DNA from 3 places in the Flavivirga eckloniae genome. Region 2 is predicted to be linked to each of the others. Evidence: riboswitches for the same ligand, from Rfam matches in the RefSeq annotation. Region 2 holds a riboswitch; each other region holds the start of a gene.
The links. A riboswitch is a leader RNA that binds a small molecule or an ion and turns the genes downstream of it on or off. The one in region 2 is predicted to bind cobalamin.
Positions count from the first base shown of each region.

Region 1: it holds a riboswitch for cobalamin, as region 2 does, so the genes downstream of both, C1H87_RS19835 (TonB-dependent receptor plug domain-containing protein) here and C1H87_RS22325 ((2Fe-2S) ferredoxin domain-containing protein) in region 2, are expected to answer to the same signal.
Region 3: it holds a riboswitch for cobalamin, as region 2 does, so the genes downstream of both, nrdG (anaerobic ribonucleoside-triphosphate reductase activating protein) here and C1H87_RS22325 ((2Fe-2S) ferredoxin domain-containing protein) in region 2, are expected to answer to the same signal.

Region 1 is NZ_CP025791.1:4,839,194-4,843,630, forward strand. It holds gene cobT (nicotinate-nucleotide--dimethylbenzimidazole phosphoribosyltransferase) at 1-950, opposite strand, end outside; gene C1H87_RS19830 (bifunctional adenosylcobinamide kinase/adenosylcobinamide-phosphate guanylyltransferase) at 963-1,466, opposite strand; cobalamin riboswitch at 1,556-1,812, shown strand; gene C1H87_RS19835 (TonB-dependent receptor plug domain-containing protein) at 1,880-3,742, shown strand; gene C1H87_RS19840 (S41 family peptidase) at 3,942-4,437, opposite strand, start outside.
Region 2 is NZ_CP025791.1:5,416,647-5,421,083, reverse strand. It holds gene cobA (uroporphyrinogen-III C-methyltransferase) at 1-1,200, opposite strand, end outside; gene C1H87_RS22325 ((2Fe-2S) ferredoxin domain-containing protein) at 1,200-1,997, opposite strand; cobalamin riboswitch at 2,085-2,280, opposite strand; gene C1H87_RS22320 (AAA family ATPase) at 2,296-2,823, opposite strand; gene cbiB (adenosylcobinamide-phosphate synthase CbiB) at 2,824-3,756, opposite strand; gene C1H87_RS22310 (pyridoxal phosphate-dependent aminotransferase) at 3,747-4,437, opposite strand, start outside.
Region 3 is NZ_CP025791.1:5,274,496-5,278,932, forward strand. It holds gene C1H87_RS21795 (RNA ligase family protein) at 1-534, opposite strand, end outside; gene nrdD (anaerobic ribonucleoside-triphosphate reductase) at 650-2,518, opposite strand; gene nrdG (anaerobic ribonucleoside-triphosphate reductase activating protein) at 2,522-2,974, opposite strand; cobalamin riboswitch at 3,105-3,302, opposite strand; gene C1H87_RS21810 (outer membrane beta-barrel protein) at 3,416-4,437, opposite strand, start outside.

The DNA.
Region 1 (4,437 bases), 580 kb from region 2:
GCCTGCACTAATGGTATGGCTAATGCGGCACCAGTACCTTCGCCTAATCGCAGTCCTAAAGACAGCAGAGGTTTTGCTTTTAAAAAGGCCAACATTTTTGAATGTCCTTTTTCGTTCGAATTATGAGCGAATATGCAATAATCTAAAACTGTTTTATTTATGGCCTGTGCCGCTAATAAGGCAGCGGTTACAATAAAGCCGTCTATAATGATGATCATTTTTAATTCTGCCGCTTTTAAAATAGCACCACAGATCATAGCTATTTCGAAACCACCAAAAACTGACAGAGCTTCCAGAGCATTTTGCGGATCGTATTTTTGAAAAACTTCGGTTAATATATCCTGTTTCTTACTAATACCTTCACCGTCTAGCCCTGTGCCAGAACCTACACATTCGGCTATTGGTGTTTTTGTAAAATATGCCATAAGCAAAGCTGCCGACGAGGTATTGCTGATTCCCATTTCTCCAAAACCAACAGTATTCGTGCCTTCATTTTTAAGTTGAGATATGATGGCTCCACCTTCTTTAAAAGCTCTTTCGCATTGGGCTAACGTCATAGCCGGTTCTTCTTGATAGTTTTTTGTACCAAAGTCAATTTTGGCATTAATAATATCGAGCTCTTCGGGAAATTTATGGTTTACTCCGGCATCAACTATTTTTAAGTTTAGGTTGTTGGTATTGCTAAAAACATTTATTGCTGCGCCTCCATTAACAAAGTTATAAACCATTTGAGCGGTTACTTCTTGTGGAAAAGGGTTTACTTCACCTTTGGTTGCAATGCCATGGTCGCCTGCAAATACCACAACCGACGGTTTTTCTATTTTCGGACTTTCGGTTTGTTGAATACAGCCAATTTGAAAAGCGATACGTTCTAGTTCACCTAAAGCGCCAATGGGCTTTGTTTTTGTATCTATTTTATGCTGAAGTTTTGTTTCTAATTCAGGATTCATATAGTAGGTTTTTTATTTTAGTTTTACGGGTATTCCAGATACCATAAAAGTCGCTTTATCTGCATTTTTGGCAATGTGTTGATTCATCCAACCCTGAAGTTCTGTGAATTTTCTGCCTATTTCGGTCTGGGCATGTACGCCCATACCTATTTCGTTGGAAATAATAATAATGGTAGCATCCAAACCTAGCAATTTATTAAATTCGGCTTTTGCTAATTCTAAGCTTTCTTCAACATTATTTTTTGTGTCCATATAAAAATTTGTGAGCCATAAAGTCACACAATCTATAACAACGACCTCTTTTGTGTTTATTACTTTAGAAATTGCTTTTTCTTCTTCAACAGATGTCCATCTTTCGTCTCTATCTGCAATATGTCTCTCAATTCGTTTTTTATGGTCGTCTCCCCAAATACGAGATGTTGCTATATACTTAGGTGAATTTGAAAGCGATAATGCTAAGTTTTGTGCGTAGCTACTTTTTCCTGAACGTTCGCCTCCTGTTATATAAAGAATCATAAGAAGAAAATTATTTTAATGGTTTTGCAAAGATTACATATTTAAATGAATAAAGTACAAGAGTACTTTTAAATCTAAAATGGATTAGTATATTTGCAGCGAATTTTGGTTCTATTCAATTTTAATTGAACGGATTAAAAGGGAATCAAGTGAAAAGATTTATGATTTTAAATATCTAAAATCATTTTCTTCATTCTTGAACTGTTCCCGCAACTGTAAGTTTAAACCGAACCTGTTTCGGTACCTCGATAGAGGATGTTATTAACTTCAAAACCACTGGCTTTTTGCTGGGAAGGTAAAATAACGTAAAACAAGTCAGGAGACCTGCCATTTTCAAAACAAATAAGTTAAACTTTCGGGACAAAAGTTTGCGTATGATATACATGCGATCTCTCGATTAATTATTCATTGTAATGAACAAAAAATTAAATGTTTTTGGGGCACTGTGTTTTGGTGTATCTTTAATTGGTTTTGCTCAACAGGAGCAGGATTCAACTAATTTAGAACAACTTGATGAAGTTGTAATCACAGATTCAAGATTTAAATTGAAACGTGAAAATTCAGGAAAAACAGTTATTAAGATTTCTAAGCAAGAAATTGAAAGAAACCAAGGAAGAACGGTTTCGGAATTAATCAACACGAAATCGGGTATTGAAATTAACGGGAGTAGGAGTAACGCCGGACAAAATTTAGACGTTTATATTCGTGGTGGACGTAACCGTCAGGTTTTAGTTTTAATTGATGGTGTACAAGTAAGTGATCCGTCGCAGCTTAGCGGGGCTTATGATTTTAGGCTTTTAAATTTAAGTCAAATTGAATCTATCGAAATAATTAAAGGGGCGGCCAGTACTTTATATGGTAGTGGAGCTGCATCGGCGGTTATTAATATAACAACTAAAAAAGCTGGAACTAAAAAGATAAGTGCTGTTGTTGCTTCAAGTTTAGGAACGAATCAGTCTGAGTCGGATCAAAATTATGACATTGCAGATTTTAATAATAGTGTTGCTTTTAATGGTACTCTAAATAAGTTTACTTACCGAGCAGCGTTTAGCAATCAATATACCGATGGGCTTTCTGCTGCAATTAGTGATACTAATGAAAAAGATGCATATTCAAAGTATGGGGTTGATGTTAACTTGGGCTATAGGTTTAACAAAGCGTTATCTTTAAATGTTTATGGGAATTTTTCAGATTTAAAATCTGGTTTTGATGGATTTGATGCGGATTTTAATTTAGTAGATACTGATGATGAATTCAAAAACAAGCAATTTAGAGCTGGATTGTCTTCAAAGTATAAGTATAGAAATGGTAGTGTTAATTTAAATGCGGCTTTTAGTGAATATGATAGGGAATTTATTTCTGCTTTTCCGTCAATATTCAAATCAAAAAACTATGTTATAGATGCCTATAATAAGTATGTGTTTGATAAAATGTTTTATACCATTGTTGGACTAAATGTTATAGATAGTAAAGCTGATTTTGTTGAAGAAGAATCATTTACAAATATTGACCCTTATTTAAATTTTGTTTTTGTATCAGATTTTGGATTAAATGTTAACGCTGGTGGAAGGTTAAATAATCACAGCGAATATGGTTCCCATTTTACATATAATTTAAACCCATCGTTCACCATAAAATCAAATGACGAGGGTTATACAAAAGTTTTTGGATCTTATAGTACATCATTTATCACACCTTCTTTATCTCAATTGTTTGGTTCTTTTGGTCCAAACCCAGATTTAGAACCAGAAGAAAATAGAACTATTGAAACTGGAGTAGAGTTTAAATTGAACAACGATTTTAGAATTACTGGGCTTTTCTTTAATAGGGAAGAAAAAAACACGGTATTATGGATTGATGGCGGATATGTAAATGCAACCGATAAATTGAATGCTAGAGGTGTAGAGGTTGAAGTTAATGCCACGCCATTAGAGAAACTATCTATTTCGGCTAACTATGCATTTACAGAGTATAAAGAAAGTTTAGCTCGTAGAATACCTAAACATAAAGGAAATTTACAGATAGGTTACAATCTTTGCAAAACGACGTTTGCTTCTTTGTCGTACCAGTACGTGCATGATAGATTTGAAAACAGTTTTGTGCCTCCTTTGGAAAGTTTTAGTTTAGTTAATCTATACTTAAGCCATAAGGCTTTAAAAGACAAAATAAAATTCTTTGGAGGTATCGACAACGTTTTGAATGAAGATTATCAAGACGTTCCAGGCTATGTAACTAAAGGAAGAAATGTTAGAATAGGCTTTCAGTTAACCTTATAGAAAGGTTAATACCTGTAACTTAAACACTTTATTTAAATGCCACTAAAACGGTGGCATTATTTATAAGTAAACAATGATAGTAATTAAAAAACGCTCTCTGTATATTTTGAGAGCGTTTATTGTTATCGTATTAAATATTTTATTACAAGAATATACAGAACCAATTCTGGTAAAATTTTAATTGACTAGATTTATTATTTTATTGGTTAATGCGCATGCCCCCTTCAAAAGGATTAAGGTCGTTACTGTCTTTTAATAACTTAAAAGATAAGCCAGATTTAGCCTTTATGTTTGCTATTTTAACAGTAGAACCTTCAATATCTGCTAAAGCTGCTGCTAATAAAGGTTCGTCGATGTTGCCTAAAATACCATAATTTAAGGGGCTTTCTTCTAGTTCTATTTTAGGAGTTATACCAGAAGATGGTACAGTTACATCATCTTTATTAACACCGTTAGCAACTAGAGGCTGCATAGCATAGGTATGTCCTGGGTTTGCGCCTTTTTTTCCGAAGTTTGGGGAATCATAAATGGTTATAGATGCTTGGGTTTTCCCGGTAGTATTCGTTCCTAACTGTATAACATCGATATATGGATTTAAACCGTTTATCAGTCCTTCGCTGGCCGAAGCAGATCTACCAGTAGTAAGTATATATAATTTTGTAAGACCTAAACTGTTAATGGCTGAACCTTCATCT
Region 2 (4,437 bases):
ATTGGCTGCTGCTAATGCTGCTGAAATTCCCGGAATTACCGTAAAAGGTAGTTTGTGCTGTTTTAAATAACGAACTTCTTCGGCCGCCCTGCCATAAATATAAGGGTCGCCAGATTTTAATCGAACAACGCTTTTGCCTTGCAGACAATGCTTCTTCATTAACGTATTGATGTTGTTCTGCCTCTTTTCTTGACTTTCTGCATCGCCAAATTTCTTGCCTACATAAATCTTTTCTGCTTGGGTGTTGATCTCTAAAATTTCATCTGAAACTAAATTATCGTGCAGTATTACTTCTGCATTTTGGAGTGCATGAAACGCTTTTAGGGTCAATAAATTTTTATTGCCCGGCCCCGCTCCTGCAATCGTTATTTCTGGTAATTTACTTTTTGAAAAAATCCACTCGGGGTTAGAATATTCATACTTAAAATGAAGTGCTTTTTTTGATTTTGTATTATCAATTAGTTTATAGCTTTCATGTTCTGTGTCTTCAAAAACAGGTGCTGGTAGCTCCAGTTTTAAAGCGGCTTTTTCGTAAAATGCTTTCCGCTTAGGATGCTCGTCGGCACAACCATTGATAATGTCTCCAAAATAATGTTGGTCTATAATGGACTCGATCAACCCAATCGCATCTTTTTGATGAATTAGATTCACAGGAATATTTGGATTTTTTAGATGTTTTTTGTTTGCTAAAAACCGTCCTGGATGACGTTGAGGGCCTATCAATCCTGCTAAACGCAAAATGGTTAAGTTACTCCCAAAGTGCTCTCGTAATAATTGCTCTGCTTTTAATACGCCTATACCTGAAGCTTTTTCTGGTTGACAGCATTCTGTTTCATCTGTTAAACGATTTGTGTTTTGATATACAGACGTGGAACTAACAAAAATGACTTTTACATGTTTGGGCGTGCGTTGAATAATTTGTTCGATTTGAAGCGGATAAATGGTTTCTATATTTTCAATTCGCTTTGGAGGAAAATTAATGATTATGGTAGATGCTTCATATATAAAGGCATCCCAATCGCCAATAATGGTATCTGATGCAACATGTATTCTTGTTGCGGAAAACGTATATTTTGCAAAGGTTTTTAGTTTGTCTAATCCTGATACAGAACCACTGATTGCATGTCCTTTTTTTTGTAGCTCTAAAGCAAGCGGTAAACCTAACCACCCTAATCCTAGTATAGAAATTTGTTCTTTCATCACACGATTGGGCTTGTGTTTAGTAACTGAATTTTTGTACAATAATTCCAAACACTGCTTTCATTAGAATTGATGGAAATTTTCCCTAAAGTTTGTCCAAATTTATTCTTGAAACGTATCCCTGTTTGTTGGGTTTCTTTTTGATAAAAATATTCTGTAACAGAAATTTTTGATTGCTGTAATTCTTTATTTTCTTTTGGAACTGCGGCTATAGTTAATGGGATGCTGTCTGTTTTAGTTATCAACTCAAGTATGTGCTCTTTTGAGTAGTCTACAGCGCATATTTCTTTAAACGGAATTGGGTTTTGATTCGGGATATGAAGTGTTATGCCTTGTGGGTTTTCGAGCAGGTATAAGAATAGTGGGTATAGGTATTGGTCTGAGCTAAACCCTTTTGTCATGTAGCATTCACCTAATTCTTTATCATCTTTTAATTCAAAAGGTTTTGGTTTTATTGGGGCTCTTTCATTATTTGAAGCTTGCTTTTCCCAACCATTTTGATACAATAATTCGGTTTCAATGGGGCATTCATTATTTATATGTCCTTTTACAATATGATTTATTTTTTCTGGAGTCAGTTCTTTATACCAAAATTCTCCAGGATGCACTATACATGTGGGAGCGTCTTCACACCTTCCATTACATCTGGTTTTAATGGTATGTGTGTTGTTCCAAAGCTCATTGTTACGTAAATAAGCTCTTGCTGTTCTTACAACTTCTTCACTTCCTGCTTTTTTACAAGAACCTCCATCGCAAAAGAAAAAGGTATGTGTCGTATTGGCTATATTTTTCCCCATCTTACTTTTTATAAAGAAATAAAAATGAAGAGTAAGGAGCCCAGAAATGGGCTATCGAACACTTTAACTTTTATTCCCGAAAGTTTAAATTATGTTGTGCATTAGGCAGGTCTTCTGACTTACTCTACTTTTAACGTCTTCCCATTCTTTAGAACAGTGACTTCATGTTAAAAGCTTTTTTAGAGCTTACAGCTGCGGGAACAGTTTTGGATTTACACCAAATTCCCTTTTAATTCTATATTTTTAATAAAAAATATAAGAAACCAAAAGCGCTACGAATGTATCATTTTTTTTTGAACTAAAGGATTAAATTCAAAATGAATTCTACTCTTTTTAAAGGAGATGTTTTTGAGAGCATAATAATATCAAACCCTCTTTTTTTATAATATTCTAAAAGGGCTTTTTCTAACTTGAGGCAATAATCAAACTCTTGCAATCTCTGTCCGTCTTTACAATAAATCTCAAACCAAGTTGGTGCAAAAAACACTTTTTTATGATAGACTTCATGATAAGGACATGTTTTTAAATAGTTTGGAATTTCCTTTTCTGCAACGGTTAAGTAGGCTTCCAAATCTAGTAAAGAACGATCACAAACAAGTGCTTTATTATTTGACAACTCTTCGTTTGTTATTTTATAAACAAGATTGGTAAATCGATTGATATCTAGCCAAGGCATCCCATGTCTCCCATGTTTTTGTTCGTCAATAATTACTTTTCTAGACACTTCGTCCATGCAAGGTACACTGTCCTTTAAGAGATTTATCAAAGTCGTTTTTCCAGTACCTGGGGCTCCAGTAATAATGTATTTTTTTTGAAGGTTATCCATTTAAAGCACAAGAAAAACAACAATAATTAATATACAAAACAAAGTACTTACTGCGTAGTTAATTTGACTAACGGTTTTAATTTCTTCGTGTTTAATTTCACGATTGTTGCTTCCTATAAATGGTTTGTCAACCAATTTCCCATGATAATAATTGGGGCCTCCAAATTGACAATTTAAAACATAGGCCAATGCTGCTTCTGGGTAGCCTGCATTTGGGCTACTGTGTTTTTTCCCTTCTTTTAAAATAAAGTGAATGCCTCCTAATTTAAACCGAACAATTACTATTAAAAAGGCAGTAATTCTGGCTGGAAGGTAATTAACAACATCGTCTAGTTTTGCGGCAAATCTTCCGAACAGGATATAACGATCATTTTTGTATCCGATCATAGAATCTAATGTGTTGATCATTTTATAAGCCATTACACCCGGTATTCCAAATATTGCAAAATAAAACAGTGGTGCAATGACGCCATCACTTAAATTTTCTGACATCGTTTCAAAAGTGGCTATCCTTATTTGTTGTTCGTTTAAGTTGTTAGTTTCTCGTCCAACAATCCAAGATAAACGTTTGCGTCCAGCATCTAAACCTTCATCTTTTAGTGTTTTAAAAACAGCCTTTCCTTCTTGTATTAATGTTTTGTTTGCCAAGCAATAAAATAACATGACTATTGAAAATAAGATACTAAGGATAGTAAAACCTTTTGAGTTTAGCCATTGTATCATTAACAACGGCATTACAAAAGCGGCGCTTATTAATACAATAGATAAAAACATGCCTTTTAGTAATTTGCCCCTGCCCTTATTACCTATTTTTTCACCAAAAGCAATTGCTTTTCCGTAGAAAACAATGAGATGTGGCATCCATTTAGGGTCACCAAAAAGCAGATCTAAGCAAAAGGCAACAATTAATATGTAAATAGTATTTAAAGCCATTCCTTTAAGGCTTGAACAAGTTTAATATTAGCTTCTTTACTTTGTGTAGAGACCCGAATATACTCGCCTTTTAATCGAGAAAAATTGGTAGCATCTCTAATTAGTATTTGGTGTGTTTTTATCAGGAACTCCTTTAATTCCTTGGCTGATTTATTTTGCAATTGAACTAAAAAATAGGGTGTATTGCTTTCACAAACGTTTAATCCTTCTAATTGTGAGAGTTGTTTTTTAAAAACGGTAGCTTCGGTTAGTAATTCTGAAGCATTAAACTGAAGTGTTTTATAATTGTTAAAAATAAATTCACCTGCTTTTATAGCCAATGAATTCACGCTCCAAGGCATTTTTAAACTTAAAAGTTTCACGATGTTTGAAGCACTTGAAACGATATAGCCTAAACGCAACCCAGGAATTGTAAATGTTTTGGTTAAAGAGCGTACCACAATTACATTACTGTAATTCTCTGTGAGCGGCATGATAGAATCAATACTATTTGTAAACTCGATATACGCTTCATCAATAACAAATGTCGTATTTGGCTTTTCCTTAAATAAAAACTCCAATTCTTTTTTTGAAAAAACAGTTCCGTCGGGGTTATTAGGATTGCAAATAAACACGAGGTCAGTGTCTGTGTTTCCTAAATCTGTTCGTGAAATTAACTCGTAATTGAGTTTAAAAATTTTA
Region 3 (4,437 bases), 140 kb from region 2:
GGCATCTCTAAACTTACCTATGAGTAATGGTTTTGCATGGAACAGATTGTGTTTTTCGAAATAGGAAATTGCGGTCTCATAGTCCAAATAATATTTTGAATTATCTTTTTCGACTGCAATATCAAAAGCACAAAACTTAATAGATGGGGAATAATAAACTCCAGTTTGTATAGCATTTACATTATTATCAGCCTGAACATCTTCATGCGGATATTCGCCACCAAACAATTCCCCATATACAATATATTTATCTCCGGCATTGTTTGAACTTAAGTCTTCAAACAAACGTATTATATTACCTTCAATTTCCCTTACAACGAGCTGGAAACCGAAAAAATCATCGTTCCACGATAAATATTCCTTCCGTTTAGCAAATTTCAATGTTCGATTTTCATATACAAAACTAAAGTTTGCACCATGAACTTTTTCAGTCACAACCCATTTTAACTTCTCCATTTTGGAGAAATCATTTTCACTTAACCCAAGCTTTTTTAAACTGCTTGGCATTTTTTCATAACCTGAAAATTCACTCATAGTATTTCAATTACTGCTAACTAAGTTATATAATCAATTGCGTCTATTTCTCTTATATCTTCAAATATATACAAAACCCTATGTCTACGAAGGATTTTATATATAATTAAAGCTATTAGCTTATAATCCCTTCCTCTTGTCGATTCTTTTTATACTTGTTTAATTGCTCTGTGTGCTTGTTTTGCAAATGATCTTTTAAAACTTTGGAGCCATCATATTGATAAAAACGTAAATCATGTTCCTTTTGGCGTGCAGAGCTAAAATTTGAAACGCGTTTTAAATACCCAATTACTCTTGTGCCATAATCCACATTTTTAGAATCGCATTTACTGCATTTTTGTAGTGTTCTTTTATCTATGTTGGCACATTCGTTACAAATGGTTATTTTAATATTAAAACAGAAATAGTTGCATCCGGTTTGTGCTGTGGCATGAATTAATTTTAAAAAGCCTTCTTTATTTGGTGCTTCTTCAAGATTTAAATGAAGGGCAGAACCTCCATCTAAATATTGTATCATCTCGTTGCCATGAAGCATTATTTTGTCTAATGGATTAACAGAATCATCTTCAACAGCATAGAAATAAGAATTATAACAATCTCTTGGTACGAACAGACCATCTTCCTTATCCCATTTTGCATTTTTAACACCTAAATTTTCAGCAGGTACAAACTCGGTGTTAAACATATAACCATATTCTTTTTTTGCCTCTTTATTGGTATCATAAATTATTTTTAAATGCCTGCTTACAAATGCTTTGTAAACGGCACTGTTTTCTGGTTTAATGCCCTGACTTTCGGCAGCTTCAACCATACCGTTAATGCCTATGGTTAAAAATTGTTTGTCTAACGAAATAAATCCGGCATCATAAACTGGTAGCATACCAGCTTCTTTATATTCTTCGATTAGTTTACGATAGGCCACCTGGTATTTCTGGATTTTTTGTATTTCGGTTTTTAAGTCAAGTTGTTTTTGGACTAGGCGATTCATGTTTAAGGTGATCACATTTATAGAACCTGTAGATACACCTCCTGCACCAAGCGAATAGCTAAATGTATTATCGCTAATTTCGTTTCTTAGTCTACAGCATGATGCTAAGCTATCGGCACTTTCCGATTGATAAATAAAAAAAGAATTTCCTTCACTTAATTCTGTGGCGCACATATCTGCAAATGCTGTATCAACGGGTTTGCCTTCTTTTACCAACATAGCTGCTGTAACTACAGGAAATGTGAGTACTGCTTTTTCTCTTTCTTTGTTAAACCATTTCATAAAAAACTGCTGTAGGTTCTTTAAGCTTTCCCATTGCGGCTTGGTCATATCTGGAAATACAAAATCGCCAAACATACTATTGAAATATTGTTCATCGTACAGGGAAATATTCCAAAAAACAGATTGATACCCACGAGCAGCTGCTGGTTGATTAATGGCATAAACGGCATGTTGAAGGTGGTTTTCCACTGTTTTTGTATTGGTATTTAAATAATCATCTCCAAAATCAATTCTGGCGAAATAGTCGAAATACAATAAAAACTCAACAGTGGCCAGAGCACCCGCAAACTGCGAACTAACAGCAAAAACAAGATTAACAAATTCGCCACAGTAACTTTCCAGATGTTGTGGCGCCTTGCTTTCTCCGCCAAGTTTGGTTAATCCATCGAATAAAAAAGGATACATACTAATAGAGGTGCAATAAGGTTTTAAAGAGGTTTCGTCATGCACATATATTTCATGCTCTTCTATTTGCCTGATATATTCATTGGCCAGATCTTTACCAAAAAGATTTTCTATTTTGTTTTTTACCAGTTGTCTGTTTACTTGAACATTAATATCCTTGTTCAATTCGGCTTCCATGGTAGCAATATTTTTGTTGGATACATTGGCATTTGCGTCCATTTTAGATCCGTCTGCTGCATTACTTGCAGAAATGTAATTTTCAATAAAGCTAATTTTTTTAGAAATCTGTTCGCTTGTTAATCTAATCATGGCTTAATAGTTTTTTAAGAATAAATGATTTAATGTGTTGTTGGTTTTTACTTCAATGAATTTTTGATTGGTTTTTGGGCTATCCAAGCCTCCAAGTAGCTCTATCCATGGTCCTGTTTTTACCCAAGTAAGTTGAGATAAGATGCTTTCATCTAGTTTGGTTTCTCCAGAATAGAGACAGGTTTTGTATCCGTTTTTTTGAGCACATTTTAAATAACTAATTAGGTCTTCTTTGTGCCATTCTCCTCCCATAAACAGGACACAACTCGCCATGCCTTTATATTTGTCTAAGATGGTTTTAAAGAAACTTTTAGATAGTAATTGACCGCTACCTTTTTTCCAAAGGTTAGGGGAGTGGCAGCCTTTACAGCGTATACCACAACCAGAGATAGTAAAGCAAATGCTCACTTCTCCTGGAACTTCCTGAAATACTATTTCTAAATTAGAGTAATACAGTTTTTACCAAATTATATCCATTTGCAATACATAGAATTGTATTACTTGAACATTACTAACTTGTCATAAAAAAAGGTACGTTTATTCGATAAAGGAATACACCGTGCCATTCGCTTTTTTCCCGAAAGCGTGACTTATATTGAATATGGCAGGTCTTCTGACTTACTCTGGTTGTTACGTCTTCCCGTTCGGTTGGAGAACAGTGACTAAGAATGTAGAACCATTTATAGAGTTTACAGCTGCGGGAACAGTTCAGGTTTTTCACCTGATTCCCATTTTAATCCTAACAATAGAAAATTGTATTAGAACCAAATTCTATTCAAAGATAAAAAGGCTTTTTTCTGTATTTAGAGTTTACTTTTTTAGTTATTAAACAACTTATGAACAGGTTATGTAGCTACCTATTTTAACTGTTGTTTACCAGTAATGTACGTTGGGTTTTTAGAATATTGAATAACCAAAAATGATTGATAATGTTTGATAGTTTGAATTCCAAAAAACATATTCTCCTAAAAGTTCTCTGCGCGTTTGATACCTCACTTCTAAACTGTATGTATCATAGATTTTATAACCTACTCCAAAGGCCAAATTAGTTCGAGTTTGAATATCTAGAGTACTAAAAACAATATTATTGGTGTTTATAAATTCAACTGATGAGTTTAGGTTTGCATCGAATACATAGGAAACATTTGCGAAAATCTTAGAATCATCATTAAGGAAAAAATAGTGCCTTAAACTCAAGGGGATTTCAATAGAACTATAAGCGACTTTTGTTGTTAAACTCCCTCCAGATATGTTATTTGCATTAGTTGTTTTTTCAGATTTAAAACTTTGATAAGTTGGTTCGATTGAAATGGACCATTTATTTTTATTAAAGGGTAATATGTATTCTGCTTCAATACCAAAGCCGAAGTTTAATTTACTTCCTAAATCGGTATCTGTAAAGTTTGATCTGGTATTCTCTATTTTTAAAGAAGCGTTGTTCAAGCGAGGTCTAATAGATAGATTGAATAAATCTCTTTTTTTATTTTCATTATAATTTGTAAAGTCTGAATTATTACATCTATTGTAATCGGTAAAAAAAGATATTAAACTGTTCTTTTTATACTTTAAGTTTTCAACTCGTTTCATTTCAATTATAGAACACTTTAAATCATTCCATAATTGTTGTTTAAATTGGACATTTTCCTTTATGTAGTAATAGTCTAAAGTGTTGTACCTTTTATAAATTAATGGCTCAATATTAGAGTCTTCTTTATTGTAGAAATATCGTCTTAAATTTTCATCTACATATAGGTATAAATTGGCTTTACCCTCAACCAATACTTTTAAAAAGAGTTTTTCTTCACTAAATATGGGTTCACTACTACGACTTAAATTATCAATACTTTCTCTAGATCGATCTATTTTTACTTGCTCTCTTATGTATTTTGAGTCATTATAAATTCCAAATTCCCGAACGT